3 regions of the Rhodopseudomonas sp. G2_2311 genome follow, and region 3 is predicted to be linked to each of the others. Evidence: predicted binding sites of a transcription regulator. Region 3 holds the regulator's gene; each other region holds the start of a gene.
The links. Region 3 encodes LexA, which represses DNA repair genes until DNA is damaged. Its sites were predicted from a motif close to TGTTCNNNNTGTGTTCNG; they were not measured.

Region 1: the regulator LexA is predicted to act here: its motif matches at 4,982-4,999, upstream of VRZ08_RS23745 (ribonuclease T2 family protein).
Region 2: the regulator LexA is predicted to act here: its motif matches at 3,403-3,420, upstream of VRZ08_RS16615 (ImuA family protein).

Annotation. Positions count from the first base shown of each region.
Region 1 is NZ_JAZDRK010000031.1:15,869-23,436, reverse strand. It holds gene VRZ08_RS23775 (hypothetical protein) at 1-291, opposite strand, end outside; gene VRZ08_RS23770 (TonB-dependent receptor domain-containing protein) at 495-2,849, opposite strand; gene VRZ08_RS23765 (hypothetical protein) at 2,969-3,328, opposite strand; gene VRZ08_RS23760 (DUF3617 domain-containing protein) at 3,471-4,007, opposite strand; gene VRZ08_RS23755 (hypothetical protein) at 4,022-4,312, opposite strand; gene VRZ08_RS23750 (hypothetical protein) at 4,480-4,941, shown strand; gene VRZ08_RS23745 (ribonuclease T2 family protein) at 5,046-5,741, shown strand; gene VRZ08_RS23740 (bifunctional riboflavin kinase/FAD synthetase) at 5,863-6,831, shown strand; gene VRZ08_RS23735 (sugar O-acetyltransferase) at 6,828-7,385, shown strand; gene VRZ08_RS23730 (RES family NAD+ phosphorylase) at 7,393-7,568, opposite strand, start outside.
Region 2 is NZ_JAZDRK010000012.1:145,967-153,534, forward strand. It holds gene VRZ08_RS16600 (ABC transporter substrate-binding protein) at 1-25, opposite strand, end outside; gene VRZ08_RS16605 (UdgX family uracil-DNA binding protein) at 261-1,766, opposite strand; gene VRZ08_RS16610 (putative DNA modification/repair radical SAM protein) at 2,061-3,311, opposite strand; gene VRZ08_RS16615 (ImuA family protein) at 3,479-4,264, shown strand; gene VRZ08_RS16620 (Y-family DNA polymerase) at 4,152-5,753, shown strand; gene VRZ08_RS16625 (error-prone DNA polymerase) at 5,905-7,568, shown strand, end outside.
Region 3 is NZ_JAZDRK010000001.1:387,082-394,649, reverse strand. It holds gene VRZ08_RS01955 (glutamine--tRNA ligase/YqeY domain fusion protein) at 1-1,473, shown strand, start outside; gene VRZ08_RS01950 (ComEC/Rec2 family competence protein) at 1,566-3,830, shown strand; gene lexA (transcriptional repressor LexA) at 3,890-4,600, opposite strand; gene glp (gephyrin-like molybdotransferase Glp) at 4,777-5,988, opposite strand; gene VRZ08_RS01935 (hypothetical protein) at 6,187-6,516, shown strand; gene arr (NAD(+)--rifampin ADP-ribosyltransferase) at 6,568-6,981, opposite strand; gene VRZ08_RS01925 (acyl-CoA thioesterase) at 7,127-7,568, opposite strand, start outside.

The DNA.
Region 1 (7,568 bases), on a different contig from region 3:
ATCCGGCACGCGATGCACGAGCGTGGTGGCCTGCCGCAGCGGCAACGAGGGCGGCGATGCGTCGAGCATCGCATCCGCCATCGCCATCACGGCGCAGACCGTACAGCCGTCGGCGTCGTCGTCGGACTGAGGATCACCGTCGGGCGTGGCCGGATCGGCGGCCGTGAGCGCGAGCACGACCGACTGGGTGACGATCTGGTGGAAGTGACCGAACGCCACGACGAAGTGCAGCGCCAGCGCAACCAGCGCCAGCCGCGTTCCCAGACGAATATGCGTCCGCACCCAGTTCATCGTTTCATCCGAGACCGGCGGCGTGTTTTCGCGCGTGCCGGCAATTGATCTCGTGCGTCATTCCGGGGCGTCGCGTAGCGACGAACCCGGAATCTCGATGGGGAGACGGGAGCGTTTCCACAACTTCTGGATTCCGGGTTCGCGAGCTGCGCTCGCGCCCCGGAATGACGACGTGAGGCGAGCCGCCGTGCGCCCATGGCCACTCAGAACTTCAAATTCGCGAACGCCCGCACGCCGATGCCGGGCATCAGCACGTTGTCCTTGCTGTAGGACGTCGCGATCCGGATGTCTTCGTTGAGCAGATTGTTGCCGACGATGCCGATCAGCATCTCGCGTGCGCCCCAGGCGTTGGGGGCGAGCTTGGTCCGGTAGCTGACTTCAGCCTTCAGCAGATTGTAGCCCGGCGTCGTCGTTTCGGCGATCGGCGCCACGTCGTTCTGCGCGAAGGCGTGCAGCAGGTTGACCTTCATCAGCCAGTTGGCGTCGCGCCAGAACAGGCCGCCGCCGACCCGCATCGGCGGAATTCGCGGCACGTTGGTGCCGTCCGCGAAGGTCGCCCGCACGATGTCGAACTGGTTCTCGATGCCGAAGGTGCCGCCATAGAGTTGGGCGACGTCGAGCTGGCTCTGGAATTCGCCGCCCTTGAAGGTGGCGTCACGCTGCGAGTAGATCGCCTGGTTCAATTCCAGCGTGCCGGTGCCCGGATCGACGCAGGAGGCGTCGTCGCAAGTGTTGCCGGTCAGCCGCCGATAGATGAAGCCGCTGAACTGCGTGTAGTAGGCGGTGATCTCGAACCGGAACGGTCCGGTGGCGCGGCGCAGCCCGACCTCGACCGACTTGGCGGTTTCGATCTTCAGGTTGGGATTGCCGATGTCGAAGGTGGCGGTGGCGTCGTGGCCGCCGCGCGAGAACAGCTCGGCCGGCTTCGGCGCGCGCTCGACATATTGCCCGGTGATGCTCGCCGACAGGTCCCACGGCAGCGCCTGGATCAGGCCGACGCTGAAGCTCTTCGGCGTGAACGACAGGTTGCGCTGAGTGGCGGGGCCGATCGCGCTCGGATCGGTGTTGAGGTCGAAGATCTCGGGCACGAACGCCGGCGTGGTGCCGGACAGTTCGACATGCTCGATGCGGCCGGCGACCTGCGCCTTGGTGGTGTTGGTGAACTGCAGCTCGTTGAAGACGTAGCCGGCCGCCTTGGTGTTCTTGTTCGGGTCGAACAGACCGTTCAGCGGGCTGCCCGGATCGTCCGGGCTCGGCGCCGTCAGTTCCTGATGGCTGGCCTGAACGCCGACCGCGGTGGTGATCGCCGCGAAGCCGGCGTTGAACGGCGCGAGCTGCACCTCGAGCCGGCCTTCCTGCTCGCGGTTGGTGAAGGTCTGGCGCACGCCGTCGGTGGTCGGATCTCCGGCCGTGGCCTGACCGACTTCGTTGTGCTTGTAGTCGGTGGCGCCGACCCAGAACCGGATGGCGTCGATCGCGGCCGCATCCGGACGATACTCACCCTTGGCATTGAACTTGGTCTGCTTGGCGTCGATCCGGGTGCCGACCTGCGAACCTTCGACGCCGGGGATGTGATACAGCGAATTGTTCTGGGTGACCGACGCGCCGATGAAGCCGCCGTCGAACAGATACGAGCCGCCGACCGAGGCGCCCGCGGCGGTCGCGGCGGAATTCGGCTGGCGGCCGTTGAACGGCATGCCGGGCGCCGCATACGGATAGCTCGGCACATTGTAGTCGCCGGCATTGCGGCCATAGACGTCGGCATGGACCGCGACGTTGTTGCCGCCGGCATCGAGCAGCACCGCGCCTTCGACGCCGCGATCGACCGAGCTGACGGCGCTGCGGACTTCGCCGTTCATGCAGCCGGCGCCGCCGAACAGCGTCGGCGACTTGGCCAACCCATAGCTCTGGAACGGTTGCGCGCAGGGCGGCAGCGCGTCGGGAATCCGGTTGTTGGTGGCGCTGACGACGCCGCCGATTGCGGTCGAGCCGTAGCGCAGCGTGGCCGGGCCGCGGATCACTTCGACCTGATTGGTGGAGAGCGGATCGACCGGCACGAAGTGGTCTTCGCCGAGGTCGGACGCGCCGTTGCTGCCGGTGCCGTTCTCGATGATGCTGACACGGTTGACGTCGAGGCCGCGGATGATCGGGCGGCTAGCGCCACCGGGGGCGTATTGCGAGGCGCTGATGCCGGGTTTGTTGCCGAGCAGATCGCCCAGCGTGCCGCCGCCGCTGCGGCGGATTTCTTCGTTCGGTACCACCGTGACGGTGGCGAACTGGTCGGTGACGATCGGCAGGATGCCGGGCTGCGGCGCCGGGGTGGCCTGGGCCACGGGCGGCGTCTCGGCCGGCGCGGGGCCGCGCTGCCTTGCCGGAGCCGCGACGCGCGTCGCCGGACGCGGCTTCGCTTCGGTGTGGTGGCGGCGCTGAATCGGGCTCGGCGCCGTGACGGTGACTTCGGGGAGAGCGGTTTGGGCGCGCGCGCTTGGAGCGCCGGTGCTGCACACGGCGAGCGTTGCGGTGCCGAGCAGCAGCCCGGTCTTGAGGCGAGATGACATGGTTCTGTCCTGACTGCCGGCTCGCAGCGGAGCCGGGATCTGCGGCGACGCAGATCGATCACGTTGGTCCGCGCGCCGCCGGAGACCGGCTCGGCGCGGCATTCACAAGGGATCGGCGGTCAGGACAAAGGAGGGCCGCGCGGCTGAAAGCCGGCGGGCGTTGACGACAATTCGGCGTCGTCGAGGACGGCGAAGCGGTAATGGAAGGAATGCGCCTGCTGCGGCGGCAGCGCCGGCGGCGTTGCGGCCAGCGCCAGGCTGGCCATCGAGACGACTGCGCAGATCGCGCAGAGGTCGACGCCGGGATGGTGATGGTCGGTATCGGGTTCGGCTGGGCCATTGGCCGAGTCGGCCTGGGCAATCTGCAGCGCAGGCGGCTCGAAGCCGTGGAAGTGGCCGAACGCGGCGGCGAACTGCAGGGCGAGCGCGATCAACGCCAGCCGTGCGCCCCACCGGATGTTCGTCCGCACCCAATCCATTGCCGCCCCAGCCTCTCACGGTGCCGGCGTCGTCCCCCGCCACGCAACGTTACAATGTAACATTGCGGCAAGTGCCTCCGCTGTCAACGGAGGTCCCGGCGAAGGTCGGCGGGTGTGACTTTTGCGCCAGCTTCCGGGGCCGTCACTTCGACTTCGGCAACAGCGCCTTCAGCTTGTCCATGTCGGCGATGTTCATCTTGATCCCGCCCGGCATCACAATGTCGCCGGGCTTCTGGCCGTCCTTGCAGGGGCCGAGCCACTTCGCATCCAGCGTCGTGGCGGACTCCTTGGGAACGCCGGGCAGCGGGTTCTCGTTATGCGATGTCACCTTGACCGTGTAGGCCGAATTGAAGTCACCGGTGATCTCGGCGTGCGAGGTCGTGGTCATACCAGCGACCTTGCACACCGAATCGTTGGTGTAGCCGGTCGCGGTCTTCTGGATCGTCGGCGTCGAGCAGGCTTCGGTGGCCAGCGGCTGCACCGCCGCGTTCATCTTCTTGTCGATGGTCTCGTCGGTGCAGTGCTGGATCGCGACGTTCTGCCCGGAGCCGGAGCCCTGCATCTTCAGCTCCCACAGTCCCGGCTTGCGGGTCGGCAGGTCGATCGCCTGCGCCGCCGTCACTGGCGCGGCGAGCAGCAGGGAAAGCAGCCAGATGCGAGACAGATGGCGACGGCTCATCGCTGCGGCTCCGATCAGTATTTGGTGCGCAGCGGCCGCTCGTCGGCGCCATACGGCACCCAGCGGCACGCGAACGAGATGTAGCCGCCGTAATTGGCCTGCACGCCGAGCAGCTTCACCACCTTACCGTAGCGGGCGCAGTGATCGACCGCCATGGCGCGGACGTCGGCATGGCCGATCAGGCTGGTGGAGATGATTCCGCCGGTATCATTGCCCTTGAACGGCGGCACATAATCGGCGCGCGCCGCCGTGCTTGCCAGCACCGCACCCAGAACGGCCAAGCCGGCAGCCCCCATCAATCGCATCGTGATCTCCCTCTATCGCTGCGTTCGAGTCTAGAACGCCGCCATGAGAATGGAAAGAACACGCCCCGCGTTCCGCGTGGGGTTCTGCCGAGGTGTGGCCGGCCCGCACTTGACCTTGGCATGGCTTCGCGGCACCGTCCGCCGCATCGAATTCCGGTGGATGAGCCATGCGATTCATTTCGACGTTGAAAACGCCCGTCGCCGCGGTCGCGGCCCTGCTTGGCCTGTTCGCGCTGGCGCCCACCGCTCAGGCGGCCAATCCGCTGGAGATGAACTTCTGGCTGTCGGGTCCGCGCTATGACGGCAATCTGCCGCCGTGCGAAGCGGCGCTGCCGTCGATCACCCACCAGTTCGCCGAGAAGGAAGGCACCTTCTGGAATTCGGATCTGCGCATCACTGCGTATGCGAAGGTCCGCGACGTCGCGTTCCGCCCCTGGCAGAGCGACAACATTCCGCGCCGCTTCTGTGCCGCCGACGCGCTGCTGAACGACGGCAAGACCCGTCCGGTGTATTTCTCGGTCATCGAGGATGGCGGTCTCGCCGGCTTCACTGATGGCGTCGAGTTCTGCGTCGTTGGCGTCGACCGCAATTGGGCGTTCAATCCGGCCTGCAAGGCCGCCAAGCCCTGAGCGGCGCGCCGCGCTGAACCGCGGCGCTATCGACCATTTGCGTTCTTGAAACGTTCCTGAGTCCTGGTAGGCTTTTCGCACTTCCAGCAGCAGGGCCCTGTTACATGCTTGGATTTCTACGTCGACGACGGTCGCTGATCGCCGCCTGCGCGGTGGCTGGGGCTCTGTTCACCTCGGCCGCAGCCGAGGCGCAGGACCGCCGCCAGAATGCGCCCGGCGCGTTCGATTTCTACGTGCTGGCGCTGTCGTGGTCGCCGTCTTATTGCGAGCAGGCGTCCGAACGCGGACTCAGCGGCCGCTCGCAGCAGCTGCAGTGCGGCGGCCGGCCGTTCGCCTTCGTGGTGCACGGGCTGTGGCCGCAATACGAGCGCGGCTTTCCGGAATATTGCGAGCGTCCCGCGCCGCGGCTCGATCGCCGCATCGTCGACTCGATGCTTGACCTGATGCCGGCGCCGGGGCTGATCTATAACGAGTGGGACAAGCACGGCACCTGCGCAGGGCTGTCGCAGCGCGGCTATTTCGAACAGATCCGCAAGGCCCGCGCCGCAGTCCGGATTCCGCCCGACTTCATCGACGCCAAGGAGCCGCGCACCGTCACCGCCGACGAGGTCGAGGCCGCCTTCATCAAGGTCAATCCGGGCCTGTCGAATTCGGCGATTGCGGTGATGTGCGACCGCAAGCGGCTCAGCGAGGTGCGGATCTGCATGAGCAAGGATCTGCAATTCCGGGCCTGCGAGGAAATCGACCGCCGCGCCTGCCGCCGCGACCAGCTCGAAGTCCCGCCGCTGCGCGGCGGCTGAGTCCCCGGCGCCTCGCTTCAGACGTTCCCGAAGGTGTCCCAGGCCGCACGATGGCTTGACACCGCGCGCGGCTCCGCGTCACGGTCCGGGTCCCTCCTGAACGCGATGAACTGAATCCCAAATGACAGGCTTTGCCGTAATCCGCGACGATACGCCGACGGCCGTGATCCCCAAGGGCGCGGTGGTGGCGATGGGCAATTTCGACGGCGTCCACCGCGGCCACCGTGCCGTGATTGGCGCCTGCCTCGACATGGCGCGGATCAAGAAGGCGCCGGCCCTGGCGGTGACGTTCGAGCCGCATCCGCGCAAGTTCTTCAGCCCCGACGTGCCGCAATTCCGGCTCACCGACGAGACCGCCAAGCTGCGGCTGCTGGCCGGCACCGGGCTCGACGGCGCGGTGATCCTCAGCTTCGACGCGCGGCGGGCGTCGACCACGGCGCACGACTTCATCCAGCACGAGCTGATCGGCCGGCTCGGCGTGCAGGGCATCGCGATCGGCTACGATTTCCATTTTGGCAAGGGCCGTGGCGGCTCGCCCTCGATGCTGGTCGCCGAAGCGCCGTCGCTCGGGATCGAGGTCGACGTTCAGCCGCATGTCGATTTCGGCGACCATCCGGTGTCGTCGAGCGCGATCCGCAAATGCCTGGAGGAGGGCCACATCGCTGCCGCCACCGAGATGCTGGGCGGTCCGTGGTTCGTCACCGGCGAGGTGATCCATGGCGACAAGCGCGGCCGCGACCTCGGCTATCCGACCGCCAATATCAGGCTCGATCCGGAGTGCAGCCTGAAGCACGGCATCTATGCGGTGCGGGTCGGCCGCTGCGGCAAACACTACGACGCGGTGGCGAATTTCGGCCGCCGCCCGACCTTCGACAACGGCGCGCCGCTGCTCGAAGTGTTCGTGTTCGATTTCAATGAACCGCTGTACGGCGAGACGCTCGACGTCGCCTTCATCGCCTTCATCCGCGACGAGGAAAAGTTCGAGAGCATCGAGGCGCTGATCCGGCAGATGGACGACGACTCCGCCCGCGCCCGCGCGGCGCTCGCCGCCGACCACGGCGCGTTCCCCAAACTCGGCACGCTGCGATGAACCGGACCGAGAAGGAGAAGATGCTGGCGGGCGAGCTGTATCGCCCCGGCAGCCCGGAGCTCGCCGCCGACGAGGCCGCCAACAAGGCCTGGATCGTCCGCTACAACGCCTCGGGCGCGCTGCCGGCGGCGGAGCGGCACGTGCTGCTGTCCGAGCATTTCGGCCATGTCGGCAAGAGCGCGGTGGTGCGGCCACCGTTCTTCTGCGACTGCGGCTACAACATCTTCCTCGGCGACAACGTCTTCCTCAATTTCAACTGTGTGATCCTGGACATCATGCCGGTCCGGATCGGCGACCGCACCCAGATCGGTCCGGCGGTGCAGATCTACGCGGCCGACCACCCGCGCGACGCCGCCACCCGCCGCGAGGGCCTGGAATTCGGCCGCCCGGTGACGATCGGGGCCGACGTTTGGATCGGCGGTAGTGCCATCATCCTGCCCGGCATCAGCATCGGCGACGGCGCCGTGATCGGGGCCGGCAGCGTTGTGACCCGCGACGTCGCCCCACATGCCATCGTCGGCGGCAACCCGGCCAAGCCGCTGGGGAAGGGCTGACAGCTCCCTATCCACCGATCAGCCGCGGATCGAACGGTGCGCGGATAACCTCGGCGATCGCGATTTGGGCTGCATCGGGATGCGCCGGATTGAGCAAAAAGTTGTCGGCCTGCGGCACGATCGCGGACGGCACACGCAGCAACGGGCTCGTCCCGCGATCGAGCCAATTGTCGCCAACCTGGC
Region 2 (7,568 bases), on a different contig from region 3:
CGATGGAACGGGACAGGGCAGACATCGGATTCCTCGCGTGTTGTTGTTGGTCTTGCCGCATGCGCTGCATTGCAGTGCAACAGTGCAGCGGAGCGTTAGCCGGTTCGGCCGCCGCGCTCAACCCGCGGAAATTGCGACGGTTACCAAATTTCCCGCCCATTCCGTCGAATGGAAATAGATCCGTCCGCTGCGCCGAAATGTCGCGCAGGCAGGGAAGGTTGCGTGCGGTGGCGCGCGGTAGGGGCGTGGTCGAAAGGCGACTACGCTGCGTGCGCCTTCTTCAGGTGCGCGGCGACGAGTTTCAAATCGTCGACGAAGCGGGCGTACTCGCGTTCCTTGGCTTCGGCGTCGGGCAGGCGCAGCAGATAGGACGGATGCACCGTCACCAGCACCTGCGGGCCGTCGTCGCGGTCGATCAGGTGTCCGCGATTGGCGTTGATCGGGGTGATCTTGCCGAGCACGCTCTGCGCCGCGGTCGCGCCCATCGCCACCACCAGCAGCGGCTGCACCGCGGCGAGTTCGCGTTCGTACCATTGCCGGCACGCCTTGATCTCCGGTGTGTTCGGCTTCTGGTGCAGCCGGATCTTGCCGCGCGGCACGAATTTGAAGTGCTTCACCGCGTTGGTCACATAGGTCTTGCTGCGGTCGACGCCGGCTTCCGCCAGCGCGCGATCGAGCATCTGCCCGGCCGGGCCGACGAACGGCTTGCCGGCGAGGTCTTCCTTGTCGCCGGGCTGCTCGCCGACCAGCATCACGGTGGCGTGCTGCGGACCTTCGCCGAACACGGTCTGGGTGGCGTCCTTCCACAGGTCGCAGGCGCGGCAGTCTTTCGCTTCCTCGCGCAGATGCGCCAGCGTGTCGGCCTTCGACTTGGTTCTCGTCATCGGCGGCTCCTGTCGCTGCGGCTTCCTCGGCGCGGTCGCCTCGGCCGCGACCATTGCGTGCGCCTTGCGCTCGGCGTGTTCGATCAGCGGTTTGATCAGCGCCGCTTCGGGCAGATTGCGCCAATACTTCTTCGGCATCTCGGCCTGCATCGCCTTGGTCTTCAGCCGCGCCGGATTGAAGATGCTGGCGTAGTAGGTGAGCCAGGTTTCTTCGAGGCGATCCTCCGACGGTGCCATCGCCTTGGTGACGCCGGGCGTGATCGCAATCGCGTGGCCATCCCAATGCGCGCAGACGTCGGGCGTCAGGATCGACCATTCCATGTCGGCGAAGCGCCGCGCGAAGAATGGCGCAGCGAGCTCGACGATATGGTGCTCGGGCTCGAACCACGCGACATAGCGTGACTTCGGTTCGCGGCCGATCTCGCGGAACCGGACGAAGGCGTGCATCTTGTGCTCGTCGCGCCGCACCGCCTTGGCCATTCCCTGCAGCCGCGCCACGTCGGGATCGGTCGCCACCTGCATCAATTCGGGATTGGCGCGCAGCCGCCATAGCAGCTGATACAGATACGCAAAGCGCTGCGGATCGCGGTGCAAGATTGCAGTCTGTGCCAACTCGACGAAGCGGGCGGGGACGTTGAACGTCTGCACGGGTAAGAGGGCGGCAGTGTCGTCGGACCGCGAGCCCGGCTGCGTAAATGCCGCCGGCGCTTCAGCAAACGATCCCGTGCTAGGCGCCAGCCCCGGCGCGTCGAACAACTCCGGCTCGTCGCCGGCTACGGTCCACGTGATATCCGCCGGTGCCACGTCCGCCAGCACCAGCTCCCGCGCCGCCTTGCGCCAGCCGCCAAAATCGGTGTCGCTGTCGAGCTGGATGCGGTGCATGTGCCTTTGGTTGCCCCAGACTGTTAGTTAATTCCTACGCGCGTGCTACGTGGCACTATCCTCATCCTGAGGAGCCGCAGCGAAGCCCGAAGGGTTTCGTCGTGGCGTCTCAAAGGATGGCCCCAGGGTGTGACTTCATCCTTCGAGACGGCTGCTGCGCAGCCTCCTCAGGATGAGGTCGCGCTTGTAGCTAATCACCCATCCCCGTCATTGCGAGCGAAGCGACGAAGCAATCCAGCTCAGTGCAAAGTGCTGGATTGCTTCGTCGCTTCGCTCCTCGCAATGACGACACCCTCAAAACCCAAATCCCAGTTGCTGCGCCTTCGGCCGAAACCGTTCCGCCAGCCGCGCGGCGTCGAGCATAGTGCTCGGCGGGCGGTGGTCGGGAAGAACGATGAACGGCAGCGCCTTGTTCCTTGGGATGTGGAGTTTGGCGAGGTCCGAGCTGCGGATCGTGCAGTGGCGGCGGGTATCGATGATGCGGTCGACCGCCTTGCGGCCGAAGCCGGGAATGCGCAGCAATTCCTCGCGGCTGGCGCGATTGACGTCGAGTGGGAAGCGCTCGCGGTGGCGCAGCGCCCAGGCCAGCTTCGGATCCATCTCCAGCGACAGCATCCCGGCGGCGGGATCGATGATTTCGCCGGCGTCGAAGCCGTAGAACCGCATCAGCCAGTCGGCTTGGTACAGCCGATGTTCGCGCACCAGGGGCGGCGCCTGTAGCGGCAGCGCCCGGCTGGAATCCGGGATCGGGCTGAACGCCGAGTAGTACACCCGCTTCAGATTGTACGAGCCGTAGAGGTTGGCGCTGGTGTTGAGGATGGTCTGGTCGGTGGCGCTGTCGGCGCCGACGATCATCTGCGTGCTCTGGCCGGCCGGTGCGAAGCGCGGCGGCTTGGCGCGGGTGGGGGTCTTCCGCGCCGCGGCCTTGGCCTCGGTCGCTTCATCCAGCTTCAGCCGCAGCCGCCCCATGGTGCGGCGGATGGCGCGGACGTTCTTCTCCGGCGCCAATTGAGCGAGGCTGTTCTCCTCCGGCATCTCGATATTGATGCTGAGCCGGTCCGCATAACGGCCGGCCTTGGCGATCAGCGCGTCGTCGGCTTCCGGGATCGTCTTCAGATGAATGTAGCCGCGGAAGTGATGCTCCTCCCGGAGGCGTCGCGCCACTTCGACGATCTGCTCCATCGTATAGTCGGCGCTGCGGATGATGCCCGAGGACAGAAACAGCCCCTCGATGTAGTTGCGGCGATAGAAGTCGAGCGTGAGCTGCACCACCTCACCCACGGTGAAGCGGGCGCGCGGCACGTTCGACGACGCCCGGTTGACGCAATACAGGCAGTCATAGGCGCAGGCGTTGGTGAGCAGCACCTTGAGCAGCGAGATGCAGCGCCCGTCCGGCGCATAAGAATGGCAGATGCCCATGCCGGGTGCGGTCGAGCCGAGACCCTTGCCGCCCTGGCTGTCGCGTTTCTCCGTCCCGCTGGAGGCGCAGGAGGCGTCGTATTTCGCCGCGTCCGCCAGGATGGCCAGCTTGCGCTGCACGTCCATGCTTGGAATCTCCTTGATTCATCTCGCGAAAAAAATTGCCGCAAGACCTCGGTGCGATCCCGATTGACTCCGCCCGGGAGCAGGGATTTATTAGAACATATCATGAACAAATGAGCCGGCAACGGGTTCATCGAATCCGAAAATGGCAACGGAAAAAGGAGCGGCGCATGGATAGCGCCCGCCTCGGTATGCTTGCGCGCCTGCAGGGCGAAATCGACCGGCTCGAAAGCGGGGCGGCGGAGACGTTGCGCCGCGTGCCGCTCGGCCATGACGATGTGGATGCGGTGCTGCATGGCGGCCTGATGCAGGGCGCGCTGCACGAAGTGTTCTGCGATGGCCGTCACGCCTCTGCTGCAACCGGCTTTATCGCCGGCGTGGCGCAGCTGCTCGCCGAGGCGCGCTATCTGTTGTGGATCCGCCAGGATTTTTCCGCGCGCGAGAACGGCGAACTGGCGATGGAGGGGCTGGCCGAACTCGGCTTCGACCCGCGCCGCCTGGTGATGGTGCGCGCCCATGATGCCGACAGCGCGCTCCGCGCCGCTGCCGATGCGCTGGCCTGCAACGGGCTCGGCGCGGTGATCACCGAACTGTGGGGCGAGACCCGCGCGTTCGATTCCGTCGCCTCGCGAAAACTGACGCTGGCGGCGCAGCAGTCCGGCGTCACCGCGCTGATGCTGCGGATCGCCGCTGCGCCGCAGGCCTCCACGGCAGAGACCCGCTGGGTGATCCGCGCGGCGCCTTCGCCGCCGATCGAAGGCTGGGGCGCCCCGGTGCTCGACACCTCCCTTGTTCGCAATCGTCGCGGCCAGACCGGCCGCTGGATCATGGAATGGAATTGTGATGCGTGCCGTTTCCGTGAACCGCAGGCGTATCCTCGGTCTTTGGCTGCCGAGGCTTTCGACCGATCGGGTCGAACGGGCCTCGCTGCAGGCGAGCACCGGCTCGCCGGCTGATGCTGCGCCTCCGCCGCCGCGGGTCGTCGCCGCCAAGCGCGACAACGCGCTGGTGGTTGTCGCGTGCGATGCGCGCGCCAGCCGCGGCGGCGTGATGCCCGGCATGCCGCTCGCCACCGTGCGGGCGATGCATCCGGCGGTCGATGTCATCGACCACGACCCGCATGCCGATGCGGCGCTGCTGAATGCGATCGCCGACTGGTGCGATCGCTTCACGCCGCTGGTGGCGCTCGACGGTGCCGATGGGCTGCTGCTCGACATCACCGGTTGCGCGCATCTGTTCGGCGACGAGGCCAAGCTGCTGAACACACTGACCGCGGCGCTGACGCGGCAGGGCTTTGCGGTCAGCGCCGCGATCGCCGGCACCGCGGTGGCGGCGAGGGCGCTGACCCGCGGCGGCTCCGGCCTGATCGTCGCCCCGGGCGAAGAGGTGCGCGCGGTGGCGCCGCTGCCGGTAGCGGCGCTGGGCGTCGATGACGCGATCGTCCGCGGCCTGCGCCGCGCCGGGTTCAAGACCGTCGGCGAGGTGCTGGCGCGGCAGCCGACCGAACTCGCCGCAAGGTTCGGCGAAGGCTTCGTCGCGGTGCTGCGCCAGGCGACCGGCGAAGACGACGCGCCAATCTCGCCGCGGCGGCCGGCACCGGACTACGTGGTCGACAAGAATTTTCCCGAACCGGTTGCCACCACCGAGGTCATTCTGCCGACACTGCTGGCGCTGGCGCGGCTGCTGATCGCTGCGATGGAGCGGAGCGGCAAAGGCGCGCGCCAGCTCACCGCGAGCTTCTTCCGCAGCGATGGTGCGGTGCGCAGCATCAGCGTCGAAACCGGACAGCCGGTGACGCGGGTCGAGGTGGTGCAGCGGCTGTTTGCCGAGAAGCTCGACGCGCTCGCCGATCCGCTCGATCCCGGGTTCGGTTACGATCTGATCCGGCTCGCCGCCAGCGTCAGCGTGTCTGTCGCCGAGGCGCAGCGCGGTTTCGACACCACCGCGCATCAGGCCGAGGATGTCGCCTTGCTGGCCGATACGCTGGCGGCGCGGCTCGGGGCGCGGCGGGTGGTGCGCTATCTGCCGCAGGATACGCACATCCCGGAACGCGCGGCGCTGGCCGTGCCGGTGCAGCATTGTCCGCCGCACGCCGGCGATGCGCCGTGGCCGGCGCGCGCCGACGAGCCGCCGCTGCGCCCACTTCGGTTGCTCCAGCCGCCCGAGCCGATCGACGTGATGGCCGGCACGCCGGACGATCCGCCGGCGAAATTCACCTGGCGCCGCGTCCTTCATCGCGTCATCCGTGCCGAGGGCCCGGAGCGCATCGCCATGGAATGGTGGCGTGCCGCCGAGCCCGGCCTGACCCGCGATTACTTCCGGATCGAAGACGAAGCCGGCGCGCGGTTCTGGGTGTATCGCGACGGCCTCTACAATGTCGAAGTGACGCCCCAGCCCGACGGCACCGGCCAGCCGCGCTGGTACATGCATGGATTGTTTGCGTGAGGAGCGGGCGAGGCGAGTGCGTATGCGTCCAGCCTCTCCCGTCATTGCGAGAGCGAAGCGACGAAGCAATCCAGCGCCGTGCACTGAGCTGGATTGCTTCGCTTCGCTCGCAATGACGAATCTAACGACTGAATTTTGAATCGAGACGCCCATGAGCGTGCCGCGCTACGCCGAGATCGGCGTCACCACCAATTTCTCGTTCCTCGAAGGCGGCTCGCATCCGCAGGACTATGTCCATGAAGCGAGCCGGCTCAGGCTCGACGCCATCGGGATCGCCGACCGCAACACGCTGGCCGGCGTGGTGCGTGCCTATAGCGAGCTCGACAATAAAGACCTCGTCCATAAACCGAAGCTGCTGATCGGCGCGCGGCTGTGCTTTGTCGACGGCACGCCGGACATTCTCGCCTATCCGACCGACCGCGCCGCCTACGGCCGCCTCTGCCGCCTGCTCAGCACCGGCAAGCTCCGCGCCGAGAAGGGCGAGTGCCATCTGACGTTTGGGGATTTGGAGGAATTCATCCACGAGCCTGCGAGGTCCACCCCTCAGCCTTCCGCCTCTATCCATCAGTTTCCAACACCGTCATGGCCGGGCTCGTCCCGGCCATCCACGTCTTTAAGCAAGGCCGTGCTGGTGTCCGTGGATGCCCGGGTCAAGCCCGGGCATGACGGTGGGAAACGTATGGCCAGTAACTCTCAGATCCTGCTGGTGATGATGCCATCCTATCGCTTCCAGACGAAGACGATCGCCACCGCGTTGGAGCGTCTCGCCGCGCTCAACGCCGGTGCCGTCTGGCTCGCCCTCGCACCGTATTATCGCGGCGACGATAAGCGGCGGCTTGATCGGCTGCGGCGGATCGCGGCCGCAACGAAAGTTCCATGCATCGCCACCAACGATGTGCTTTATCACCACCCGCGGCGGCGGGCGCTGCAGGATGTGCTGACCTGCGTACGCGAGAAAACCACGATTGATAAAGCCGGTCGCCGGCTGGAAGCCAATGCCGAGCGGCATCTCAAGCCCGCCGCCGAGATGGCGCGGCTGTTTCGCCATGATCCCGATGCCATCGCCGAGACGCTGCGCTTCGCCGAGCGGATCGATTTCTCGCTCGATCAGCTCAAATATCAATATCCCGACGAGCCGGTGCCGCCGGGCAAGACCGCGCAGCGTCATCTCGAGGATCTGACCTGGTCCGGCGCCCACAAATGCTTCCCGGTGCGGATTCCGCCGCGTACCAAGAAGGTGCTGCACAAGGAGCTGCGGCTGATCCGCAAGCTGCGCTACGCGCACTACTTCCTCACGGTGCACGACATCGTGCAGTTCGCGCGGTCGCAGAACATCCTGTGCCAGGGCCGCGGCTCGGCGGCGAATTCGGCGGTGTGCTACGTGCTCGGCGTCACCGCGGTGAACCCGGCCGAGACCGATCTGTTGTTCGAACGCTTCATTTCCAAGGAGCGGCTGGAGCCGCCGGATATCGACGTCGATTTCGAACACGTCCGGCGCGAGGAGGTGATGCAATATGTGTATCGCCGCTACGGCCGCCACCGCGCTGCGATCGTCGCCACCGTCATTCACTATCGGCCGCGCTCGGCGATCCGCGACGTCGGCAAGGCGCTGGGGCTGACCGAGGACGTCACCGCCGCGCTGGCCGATACGGTGTGGGGCAGCTGGGGCAAGGGCCTCAACGACATGCAGGTCAGGCAGGCCGGGCTTGATCCGGCCAATCCGATGATCGCGCTCGCGGTCGAGCTCGCCACCGAGCTGATCGAATTTCCGCGGCATCTGTCGCAGCACGTCGGCGGTTACGTGCTGACCCAGGA
Region 3 (7,568 bases):
GACGACACCAATCCGACCAAAGAAGAACAGGAATACATCGACTCGATCCAGGCCGACGTTCACTGGCTCGGCTTCGACTGGGGCGAGCACATGTTCTACGCCTCGGACTATTTCGAGCAGCTCTACGCTTGGGCGGAGCTGATGATCAAAAACGGCGACGCCTATGTCGACGATCAGTCGCAGGACGAGATCCGCGCCAGCCGCGGCACGCTGACCGAGCCGGGTAAGAACAGCCCGTTCCGCGATCGCTCGGTCGAGGAGAATCTCGACCTGTTCCGGCGGATGAAGGCCGGCGAATTCCCGAACGGCGCGCGGGTGCTGCGCGCCAAGATCGATATGGCGTCGGGCAACATCAACCTGCGCGATCCGGTGCTGTACCGCATCCTGCATGCGCACCATCCGCGCACCGGCGACAAATGGTCGATCTATCCGAGCTACGACTACGCGCACGGCCAATCGGATGCGATCGAGGGCATCACCCACTCGATCTGTACGCTGGAGTTCGAGGATCATCGGCCGCTGTACGAATGGCTGCTGTCGAAGCTGCCGGTGCCGTCGCAGCCGCGGCAGTACGAATTCGCGCGGCTCAACATCACCTACACGCTGCTGTCGAAGCGTGTGCTGACCGAGCTGGTGCGCGGCGGCCATGTCGCCGGCTGGGACGATCCGCGGATGCCGACGATGGCCGGGATGCGGCGCCGCGGCGTGCCGCCGGCGGCGCTGCGCGATTTCGTCAAGCGGATCGGCGTCGCCAAGGCCAACAGCGTGGTCGATCTCGGCATGCTGGAATTCTGCATCCGCGAGGAATTGAACCGCACCGCGCAGCGGCGGATGGCGGTGCTAAAGCCGCTGAAGGTGGTGATCGAGAACTACCCGGAAGGTCAGACCGAAGAACTCGAGGCGATCAACCATCCGGACGATCCGAGCCTCGGCACGCGCAAGATCGCGTTCGGCCGCGAGATCTACATCGAGCAGGACGACTTCATGGAGAACCCGCCGAAGAAGTTTTTCCGGCTGTCTCCCGGCAATGAGGTGCGGCTGCGCTATGCTTACTTCATCAAGTGCCGTGAGGTGATCAAGAACGGCGCCGGCGAGATCGTCGAGCTGCGCTGCACCTATGATCCGGAAACCCGCGGCGGCAACGCGCCCGACGGCCGCAAGGTCAAGGCGACGATGCACTGGCAGCCGGCGGCGCAGTCGGTGAAGGCCGAGATCCGGATCTACAATCAGCTGTTCGCCAACCCGGCGCCGAGCGCTGCGACTTTTGCCGATGACCTCAATCCGCAGTCGCTGGAAGTGCTGACCGAGGCGCGGATCGAGCCGGAGACGGCGGCGAGCAACTCGACCGAGCCGCTGCAGTTCGAGCGTCAGGGTTACTTCGTCCGCGATCGTGACTCGACACCGGATAAGCCGGTGTTCAATCGCACCATCGGGTTGCGCGATACCTTCGCCAAGGAAGTCGCGAAGGGCTGAACGACCACCGATCCTGATTGCGCCCCGCCGGTGATTGCCGGCGGAGGCATTCTGCTCCACTGTTCCGCTCGCGGCGGACGGGGGCGGGTGCCGTGGAGCGGCGCGATCGGACCAGAGCACGGACATGGCCGACCGGCGCGCCGGCGGGCGCCGGTGCGTTGCTGCCGTCCGGCCTGTCGTGGGGACCGGCTTTTCTTGATCTGTTACGCGACTGGGCGCGGGCCGAGGCGGGGCCGGGCCGGTTGCTGCCGTGGACGCCGGTGGCATTCGGCGCCGGTATTGCCGTGTACTTCGCTGCCGATCACGAGCCGGTTGCCTGGGTGGCGGCAGCGACTGCGGCGGTGTTCGGAAGCGCGGCTATCCTGCTGCGGCGCAGCCGGGCCTTCGCACCGGTCCTGTTGCTGGCGGCCGTAGTGGCAGGCTTTGCGACGGCGTCGCTGAAAGCTGCGCGGATCGCGCATCCGGTGCTGGCCGCGCCGGTGTTCGCAGCGGAGCTGCGGGGCTTTGTCGAAATCCGCGAGGAGCGCGAGCGCACCGATCGCTTCGTTCTGCGTGTGACGCAGATGCAGGCGGCGCGGGCACCATCGCTGGAGCGGGTGCGGCTGTCGGTGAAGAAGGGAACGGCGCCTGCGGTCGGCAGCTTCGTGACGCTGAAGGCGCGGCTGCAGCCGCCGCTTCAGCCGCTGCGACCGGGCAGCTACGACTCCGCGCGTGACCTGTACTTCCAGGGCATCGCCGCGTCCGGCTTCGCGCTCGGTGCAATTACCACCGCCGAGCCGCCGCAGGATGGCGGCTGGCGCTTGCGCTACGCCGCGGTGATGCAGGGCCTGCGCGATGCGATCGACGCCCGGATCCGCGCGTCGCTGGGGGGCGATCCGCGCGCGATCGCCACCGCGCTGCTCACAGGTAAGCGAGACGCGATCTCGACCCCGGTGAACGACGCGATGTTCATCTCCGGTCTCGGTCACGTGCTGTCGATCTCCGGTTATCACATGGCGGTGGTGGCCGGCGTGGTGTTCTTCGCGCTCCGCGCCCTGCTGGCGCTGATCCCGCGGCTGACCGTGACGTTTCCGATCAAGAAGGTCGCAGCCGCGATCGCGCTGCTCGCCGCGGCCTTCTATCTGGCGCTGTCGGGCGCGGAAGTCGCGACCCAGCGCAGCTTTCTGATGACCGCGGTGGTGCTGATCGCCGTGATGGTCGACCGCCGTGCGATCACGTTTCGGACGCTGGCGCTGGCCGCACTGGTCGTGCTGCTGATCGCGCCGGAGGCGTTGGTGCATCCGAGCTTCCAGATGTCGTTCGCGGCCACACTCGGCCTGGTGGCGCTGGTACAGATCGGCATGCCGGCGCTGTTCGCGCAGGCCGATAGTTCGACCGCGGCGCGGGTGGCGCTGTGGGGCGGGCGGGAGATTGCACTGCTGGCGCTGGCTTCGCTGGTCGCCGGCTTCGCGACGATGCCGTACGCGGCCTATCACTTCCACCGCATCACGCCCTATGGCGTGCTCAGCAATCTGGCGGCCATGCCGGTGGTGTCGGCGATCGTGATGCCGGCGGGGCTGCTCGGGCTCTCGGCGATGCCGTTCGGGCTCGATGCGCCGTTCTGGCGGATCATGGAACTCGGGATCGAGTGGATGATTCTGGTCGCCCAATGGGTGGCGTCGCTGCCCGGCGCGGTCGGCCGCGTCACAGCGTTCGGTAGCGGCCCATTGCTCGTCGCCTCGCTCGGTATCGTGATGCTCGGGCTGCTCCGCTCGCCGCTGCGCTGGGGCGGGGCGCTCGGCGTTGTTGCTGCGGTTGCCTGGGCGGCGCTGACGCCGCAGCCGGAGGTGCTGATTGCCGGCGACGGCAGGCAGGTCGCGGTGCGCGGCGCCGACGGCCGGCTGCGCCTGATGCAGGGCGGCGCAGATAGCTTTCGGCTGAAGGAGTGGCTTGCCGCCGATGCCGATTCCCGCGCCGCGGATGCAGCGTCGCTGCGCGCCGGCGTCTCCTGCGATCTGGACGGCTGTGTCACGCCGCTCGCCGACGGACGGCTGGTGGCACTGTCGCTCCGGCCCGACGGGTTCGCCGACGATTGCGCCCGTGCGGTGCTGATCGTCACCGCCGGCCAGCCGCCGCCGGATTGTGCCGCACGGGTGATCGGCCGGGACGAATTGCAGGCGAATGGCGCGCTGGCGCTGCGGCGGAGCGGAAATGATCCAGGGCTGTTCGTGGCGGAGGCCGCCCGACCTCGCGGCCAGAGCCGGCCTTGGGCTCCAGCGGCCGCGACGGACGCGGCTATCTCGACCGAACCTTCAAGCCGTCGCCGTGCGCCGATCGACGCAACGCCGGCTCCGCAGGACCAAGTGGGCGACGAGTAGGGCGCAAAGGCCCGCACGCCGACGACAGAGCGGGCGACCAGCTCTGTCCGCTGCGCGCCTCAATACTTGCGGTACAGCCCGATCAGCTTGCCCTGGATGCGGACGCGGTTCGGCGGCAGGATCCGCACCTCATAGGCGGCGTTGGCCGGCTCCAGCGCGATCGAGGCGCCGCGGCGGCGGAAGCGCTTCAGCGTGGCTTCCTCTTCGTCGATCAGCGCCACCACGATGTCGCCGGTGTCGGCGATGTCGTTCTTCTGGATCAGCGCCATGTCGCCATCGAGGATGCCGGCTTCGACCATCGAGTCGCCGCGCACTTCCAGCGCGTAGTGTTCGCCGCTGCCGAGCATGTCGGCCGGCACGCTGATGGTGTGGCTGCGGCTTTGCAAGGCTTCGATCGGCGTACCGGCCGCAATCCGGCCCATCACCGGCACCGCGACGCTGCCGCGATCGTGGTCATCCTCGGCGGGCGCCGGGCTCGGCGGCCGCACCTTGCCGAGATTGCCTTCGATCACGCTCGGAGTGAAACCGCGGCGGCTGTTGCCGGGCATCCCGCCGGTATCGGGCAGCTTGATGACTTCGATCGCGCGGGCGCGGTTGGGCAGCCGCCGGATGAAGCCGCGCTCTTCCAGCGCGGTGATCAGGCGATGAATGCCGGACTTGGAACGGAGGTCGAGCGCATCCTTCATCTCGTCGAAGGACGGCGGCACGCCGGCTTCCTTCAGTCGCTCGTTGATGAATTTCAACAGCTCAAACTGCTTGCGGGTCAGCATCGGCAAATCCCCAGTCGGCGATGATGTGCCGGTTCGAGGTGCGTTTCGGTTCGGGCCACGAGCCCTTGTGAGAGCGTCATCGTCGCCGAATCTCGAAAACAAATCATGAACGAACACTATCTGTTCGGGGTGTGTTCCGCAACCTCTTAATCGAAATCTAGGATTTTCACGGGTCGCTATAGCGGGAGCTTAAGGATGACGCAGGGTGAACCGGCCGGTGCCGCCGGCGCAAAAGCCGGGCGCACGATCAGCGCTTCCGCGGTCGCCAGCCGTGCCAGCAGCGACGAATCCTGGCTGTCGACCGGAGTGGCGATCTGCCGTCCGGTTTGGTCGCGTGACAGCGTCGCGCGCAGATAGTCTTCGCGCTGATCGTTGGCGGGAAGGTCCGCGCCGAGCAGCGCCGGTTCGCGGACATGCCTTGGCTCGCTCATGCCGCACAGCGCGCGGATCAGCGGCACCATGAACAGCACCGCGCAGACGTAGGACGACACCGGATTGCCGGGCAGGCCGATCACCCGCATCGGGCCGAGATGGCCGTGCATCATCGGCTTGCCCGGGCGCATCGCGATCTTCCAGAACGCGATCGTGGTGCCTTCGGCTTCCAGCGCGCCCTTGACTAGATCGTGGTCGCCGGCCGATGCGCCGCCGGTGGTGACGAGCAGATCGACGCCGAGATCGCGCGCCTGCCGGATCGCGGCCTGGGTCGCGTCCAGCGTGTCGGCGGCGATGCCGAGGTCGATCACATCGGCGCCTTCGGCGCGCGCCAGCGCGCGCAGCGCGTAGCCGTTGGAATAGACGATCTGGCCGGGAGCGGGCGTCGTGCCCGGCATCACCAGCTCATCGCCGGTGGCGAGCATCGCCAGCCGCGGGCGGCGATGCACCGGCAGCGCCGCGTGGTTCATGCCGGCCGCGAGCGCGAGGTCGCGGTCGCTGAGCCGGTGGCCCTGGCGCAGCAGCACCTGGGCTTCCATGAAATCAATTCCGGCCGGGCGGATGTGACGGCCGGGTTTGACGGCTTCGTTGACGGTGACGCGGTCGCCGTCGCGCACGGTGTCTTCCTGGATCACCACGGCGTCCGAGCCTTCCGGCACCACGCCGCCGGTGAAGATGCGCAGCGCTTCGCCTGGGCCGATGCCGATCGTCGCGGGGCGGCCGGCCGCGATCTCGCCGATCACCCGGAGCGTTGCCGGTGTCGCCGCCACGTCCGCAGCGCGCACCGCGTAGCCGTCCATTGCCGACATCGCCTGCGGCGGCTGGGTCCGCAGCGCTGCGAGATCGCGCGCCAGCACGCGGCGGTGAGCGTCCTCGATCGCGACCAGCTCGGTGTCGAGCCCGTGCGCACCAGCCAGCACCGCGGCCAGCGCGTCGTCGACCGGCATCAGAGCCATCGGGCTTCTCCCTCGCAGGCAAGTTGAAATCGAACCGTCATGATCCGGCTTTAGGTGGCGCGCAGCGCCCGCGCAAGATGCGCCCGGCGTCGGCGGTGAGCGCGGCGTCCCGCCGCGTCGGCCTAAATCATTATTGTCGAACCGTCGTCTTCGCCTGTACGACCGGTTCCAGGCATCGAGCGGACGTGGAGCGGGCAGATGGAAGATTTCCCGAAATGGTTCCTGCGGATCATGGTCGTGGTCGGCATCATCGCGTTCGGCTCGGTGTATTGGATGCGCCACGACTGGAGCAAAGGCTGGGCGCCGTCATTTAACGCCGGTGACTACGGCCCGCCGTCCGCATCCGCGCCTGAGCCTGCAGCGGCACCTGTAGCAGCGCCGGCCGCGGCTCCGAGCGAAGCCGCACGGCCTGCGGCAGCGCCGAGCGCACAGGCGAGCCGTGCGTCCACGCCGTGCCAGCCGATCGGCCGCACCGCCAAGGGCGAGCTGGTGTACTCGATGGATTGCCGGGCGCTGCCGGCGCAGTAGCGAACGGTCGCGGCGTTGCGCGCGAGCGCACGCCGCCGTGCTTCTGAAGCGCTAATCGATGATCTCGGCGCCTTCGGCGCTGAGGCGGGCGAGACCGTCCTTCATCTGCTGCACGCGCTCCTGCGAGTGGCCCTGCCACTTGGTCACTTCGGCGACGATGCGCAGCGGGTGCTTCGAGCGATAGGACAGCGTCGGGTTGCCGGGAAATTTCTTGTCGGTGAGATTGGGATCGTCTTCGAACGGGCCGGTCGGTTCGACCACATAAATCCGCTGCGGCGCATCGCCGGCGGCGAGCTCGGCGCCCCAGATCGCAGCGTCCAGCGTGCCGGAGAAATACACCCAGGACAGCGGCGCGACGGTGGTGAAGTTGGACTGGTAGCCGACCACGATCAGCTCGCCGGGACCGAGATCGGCCCGTGTCCCGTGGAAGAACTGACGCACGAACATGCTGGCCGCTGCGGACATGAGGGGCGCGCTCCGGTGTGACTGAACCGACGACAACGACGTCGGTGCGTGTCGGGTTCATCAGCCTCGAGGCTGATACCGCGCGTGCCGCGGTTTCCTTCGCCCCGGCTCACGACGAAGTCGGGCCGGGCGGAAGAGACTTGTCCTAAGTCGTTGCCGGCGCTGGGCCGCCGTCGTCGGCCTTGATCATCACCGGCAGATAGACGCTGGCGAATTCCGGCGGCAGGCGGCGCGGGCGGCCGCTGCTCAGTTCGATGCACACCAGTTGCCAACGCCCGCGCATGATGGTGGCGCCGTCGCGCAGGCGGATCAGCTGGAAGCGGCGTTCCATCACCAGCTTGCCGTCGCTGCCATAGATCCAGGTTCCAAGCAGCAACTCGTCGCCCAAATGGCTCGGCAGCAGGTAGTCGTATTCGCCGCGCCGGATCGCCATCGCCCGGTCGATCCGCTGCCAGTCGGCGAGCGACAATCCGAGCGCTTCTGAATGTGCCCAGCCAACGCTGTCGCACCATCGCACATAGACGGAGTTGTTGGTGTGGTTGAGGCCGTCGATATCGGCCGGCGAAGGCGTCATCGGCAGCGTGAAC